2 regions of the Cellulomonas pasadenensis genome follow, and region 1 is predicted to be linked to the other one. Evidence: predicted binding sites of a transcription regulator. Region 1 holds the regulator's gene; the other holds the start of a gene.
What was found. The regulator HspR, encoded in region 1, represses chaperone genes until heat shock. The targets are predictions, from matches to a motif close to AAGTTGAGTCNNNNNGACTCAACTT.

Region 1 (2,390 bases):
CGTCGCGGAGACGAACAGGAACGGCACGCCCGCCTCCGCCGCCATCGCCTTGGCGGTCAGCGTCTTGCCCGTCCCGGGCGGGCCCTCGAACAGCAGGCCGCGGCGCGGGGTGCCGCCCATCTGGTCGGCGAACCGGCGGTGCGTCTGGAACAGGTCGATGGAGCGGCGCACGTCGTCGACGATCGGGCCGATGCCGACGACGTCGTCGAGCGTGACGTCCACCTGCTCCGGCCGGTACGTGACGTGCGGCGAGCGGCCGGCGCCGACCTGCGTGCCGAGCAGCAGCGCGATGAGCGCGATGAAGAAGACGACCGGCGCGACCACGAGCGGGTCCACCTCGGGCAGCACCACGAGCGGGCGCCCGGTGACCGCCGCCCAGATGACGTACGCCTCGACCGCGAGCGCGACGACGCACAGGCGCACGACCCGGCGGCGGCGCACCCGCTCGCGGTCGGCGGCGATGTCGTGGGGCGCGAGCGTGGCGCGCGTGCCGGGCACGGCGGGGGCGTCGGTCACGGGCGGGCCCTTCGTCGGGGGCGCGGTCGCGCGGGGACGCACCGCCGGCGGCGACCGCGGACCGCGGCGGTCCGGCCATCGTCGTCCGGTATGTCCGGTTGCGACACCGCACGCCGCCCGGATCACCCGAACGGCCCAGACGGTCCCCGCCGACGGGTGGTCCGCAGGTGCGGCGGGCGGGCGTCCCGGCGCGTCAGCCGTCGCGGCGCTGCGCCGACGGGCCCGCCACGAGCTGGCGCGGCACCCACCGCGCCGTGCGGCGGGCGGGCACCGGCTCGGCGAGCGGGTGCCGGCGGTCCGCCACGACGTTGCCCGTCGGGTCGGCGGTGAACACGCGCCGGCCCGGGTCGACGAGCGTGCGCAGGAACTCGACCTGGCGGCGCAGCTGCCGCACCTCGGCCTCGAGCTCGAGGATGCGCTTGATCCCGGCGAGGTTGACGCCCTCGTCCTGGGACAGGCGCTGCACCTCGCGGAGCATCTGGATGTCCCGGTGCGAGTACCGCCGGCCGCGCCCGCGGGTGCGGCCGGGCTGCACGAGCCCCAACCGGTCGTACTGGCGCAGCGTCTGCGGGTGCATGCCCGCGAGCTGCGCGGCGACGGAGATGACGTAGATCTTGGCGTCGTCGTCCACGACCTGGTCCTCCTCCCGGTACCCGGGGCCCGGGCCGGCGGCGCGCATCCGCCAGGGGTGCACGCCGCCCGGCCTCAGCGCCTGGCCTCCGCCATGATGCCCGCGCGCACGTCCTCGCCGGACGTCGCGATGCCGAATGCTTGGACCGCCTCGCGGGCCGCGGCGCTCAGCTTCTGCGGGACGACGACCTGCACGGTGACGAGCAGGTCGCCGGTCCCCCGGCTCGTCGTGATGCCGCGGCCCTTGACGCGCAGCGTCCGCCCCGACGGCGTGCCGGCGGGGACCTTCACGCGCACGGTCGAGCCGTCGAGCGTCGGCACCTCGATGGTCGCGCCGAGCGCCGCCTCGTCGAAGGCCACCGGCACGGTCATGCGCAGGTTGTCGCCCTCGAGCGAGAAGACGGGGTGCGGCTCGACGCGCACGGTGATGACGAGGTCGCCGTCGGGCGCGCCGGGGTCGCCGGGCCGTCCCTTGCCGCGCAGGCGGATCTTCTGCCCGTCGCGCACACCCGCGGGGATGCGGGCGTTGACGGTGCGTCCCTCGACGCTCAGCGACACCGTCGACCCCTCGGCGGCCGTGCGGAACGGCAGCGTCGTGGTCGCGGTCAGCTCGACGCCCGGCTGCGGCCCGCGGGCGCCGAAGCCCCCGCCCCCGCCCCCGAACAGCCCGCCGAGGATGTCCTCGAACCCGGCCCCGCCGGCGCCGCCCGTCGAGTAGCGCGTGCGCCCGGCCGGGCCGTTCGCGCCGGCGCCGAACATGCCGCCGAACAGGTCCTCGAACCCGGGCGCACCCGCGCCGCCGCCGGGGCCGCCGGCGCCCGCCCGGAAGCGGGCGCCGCCGGCCATGGCGCGCAGCTGGTCGTACTGCTGGCGCTGCTCGGTGTCCGAGAGCACCGCGTACGCCTCACCGATGTCCTTGAAGCGGGCCTCCGCCGCGGCGTCCCCGGGGTTCTGGTCGGGGTGCAGCTGGCGGGCCAGCTTGCGGTACGCCTTCTTGATGGTGGCGGCGTCGGCGTCCTTGGGGACGCCGAGCACGGCGTAGAAGTCCTTCTCGAGCCAGTCCTGGCCGGTCACGGCGCCTCCCTCCCGCTCCGTCGGTGCATGGTGGTGATGATGGTCAGCCCTCCGGGTCCACGACCGCGACACGCGCGGCACGCAGGATCCGCTCACCCGCCCGGTACCCCGGCTGGAGCACCTGCTGGACGGTGGGCTCGGTGACGTCCGCCGAGTGCCCGTGCATGAGC
Region 2 (2,390 bases), on a different contig from region 1:
CGCGCCGTCCGAGATCTCGACACGGTGGTGCGCCGCGTACCGCTCGCGCAGCCCGCGCAGGATCGCGACGGTGTCCTCGACGGACGGCTCGCCGACGAACACCTGCTGGAAGCGCCGCTCGAGCGCCGGGTCCTTCTCGATGCGCTCGCGGTACTCGTCGAGCGTCGTCGCACCGACCAGCCGCAGCTCGCCGCGGGCCAGCATGGGCTTGAGCATGTTGCCCGCGTCCATGGCGCCCTCGCCGCCGGCGCCCGCGCCGACGACCGTGTGCAGCTCGTCGATGAACGTGACGACCTGCCCCTCGGACGCCGTGATCTCGGCGAGCACGGCCTTGAGGCGCTCCTCGAACTCACCGCGGTACTTGGCGCCCGCGACCATCGACGCGAGGTCCAGCGAGACGAGCGTCTTGCCGCGCAGGGACTCGGGGACGTCGCCCGCGACGATGCGCTGCGCGAGGCCCTCGACGACGGCGGTCTTGCCGACGCCGGGCTCGCCGATGAGGACGGGGTTGTTCTTGGTGCGCCGGCTCAGCACCTGCACGACGCGGCGGATCTCGGCGTCCCGGCCGATGACCGGGTCGAGCCTGCCGTCGCGGGCGCGCTGCGTCAGGTCGACGCCGTACTGCTCGAGGGCCTTGTACGTGCCCTCCGGGTTCGGCGTGGTGACGCGGGCGCTGCCCCGCACGGACGGCAGGGCCGCGACGAGCGTGTCCCGCGACGCCCCGGCCGCGCGCAGCGCGTCGGCGACGCCGGACTGCCCGGCCGCGAGGCCGATGAGCAGGTGCTCGGTCGAGACGTAGTCGTCGCCGAGGCTGCGCGCCTCCGCGTTCGCCGCCTCGAGCGCGCTCGCGGTCTGCCGCGACGCGCTGGGCTGCGCGACCGTCGAGCCGCTCGACGACGGCAGGTTGACGAGGATGCCGCGCACGGCGCGGCCGAGCGCCTGCCGGTCGGCGCCGACGGCGTCGAGCAGCCCATTGGCGACGCCGCCGTCCTGCTGCAGCAGCGCGTTGAGGACGTGCGCCGGCTCCAGCTGCGGGTTGCCGGCCGCGCTCGCCTGCTGGATCGCGTCGCCGAGAGCCTCCTGCGACCGCGTGGTGAACTTCGCGTCCACGTGACCTCCCTGTGCGGGACCTCCCGCACGTCGTTCCTGTTCTCCTGACGTCCTCAACGGACCGCAGACTTGAGTCTATTCCGCTCAAGTCTGGTCCGTCCTGCGGTCTGGGCGCCGCGCGCCGGGCGGTCTACCCTGGGACCGGGCCGGGCACGGCCCGCCGCTCGCACCCCCCGGGGACGGTGAACGTGCCGCGAGGAGCACCGCCACGGCGCGTCGACGAGCGACGGGACGGCACCGGCAACGCGAGCACCGGTCACGGGTCCCGTCGTCCCGGAGGCACCGTGACCACGCACCCGCTCTCCACGCCCGCGCAGGCCAAGGCCATGGCCCGCGCACTGCGCGCCGACCTCGCCGCCGACGGCCACGCCGTCACGCACTCGCGCGCGCTCGAGCTCGTCGCCCACGCGCTCGGGCTGCGCGACTGGAACGCGCTCGCCGCGGCGGTGCCCGGTGTCGGCGGAGGCTCCACCGACAGCTCCCCGGCCGGCGGGGCGGCGTCGCCCCGGGCGCGGGCCGCCGTGGGCGCCGCCGTGCCGGTCGTCCGCGTGCTCGACGCCGCCACCGCGTACGGCTTCTACCTCGACGTCCTCGGCTGCCGGGTCGACTGGGAGCACCGGTTCGAGCCGGGCCTGCCCGTCTACGCGCAGGTGAGCCTCGACGACCTGCGCCTGCACCTGTCGGAGCACCCCGGCGACGGTGCGTACGGCGCCGTCCTGTGGGTGCCCGTCGGCGACGTCGCCGCCCTCGCCGCGCGCGTGCGGGAGCGGACGGGCGGACGGCAGCGGCCCGGCGTCGACGTCGACGCGCCGGGCGGCCCGACCACCGAGGTCCTCGACCCGTTCGGCAACCGGCTGCGGTTCTGCACGCCGGCGTGACCCCGCGCCGGCGCGTCCGGCGCCACCGACGTCCACGCGTCACCCTGCCGTCGCGCCGGCGTCGTCCGGACGTCACGGGCCCCTCCTAGCGTCGCCGTGACACCAGGAGAGGAAGGGCACCGATGACCCTCACGCTGACGCTCGTCCGGCACGGGCGCACCCACTTCAACGCGCGGCGCATCCTGCAGGGCCGCTGCGACTCCCCGCTGACCCGCCCCGGCCGCGAGGGCGTGCGCACGACCGCACGCCACCTCGCGGGCATGCCGTTCACCGCCGCGTGGGCGTCCCCGTCCGGGCGCGCCGTCACGACGGCCGTCGAGCTGCTGCGGCCCCACCCCGAGGTGCGCCTGCGCACCGACCCCGACCTGCGCGAGTACCACTTCGGCATCTACGAGCAGAAGC

Region 2: the regulator HspR is predicted to act here: its motif matches at 1,177-1,201, upstream of clpB (ATP-dependent chaperone ClpB).

What each region holds. Positions count from the first base shown of each region.
Region 1 covers NZ_JBFTEP010000001.1:14,424-16,813, forward strand. The annotation lists gene AB6N23_RS00070 (AAA family ATPase) at 1-516, opposite strand, end outside; gene AB6N23_RS00075 (heat shock protein transcriptional repressor HspR) at 710-1,195, opposite strand; gene AB6N23_RS00080 (DnaJ C-terminal domain-containing protein) at 1,222-2,220, opposite strand; gene grpE (nucleotide exchange factor GrpE) at 2,264-2,390, opposite strand, start outside.
Region 2 covers NZ_JBFTEP010000081.1:5,305-7,694, reverse strand. The annotation lists gene clpB (ATP-dependent chaperone ClpB) at 1-1,110, opposite strand, end outside; gene AB6N23_RS12115 (glyoxalase superfamily protein) at 1,395-1,988, shown strand; gene AB6N23_RS12110 (histidine phosphatase family protein) at 2,111-2,390, shown strand, end outside.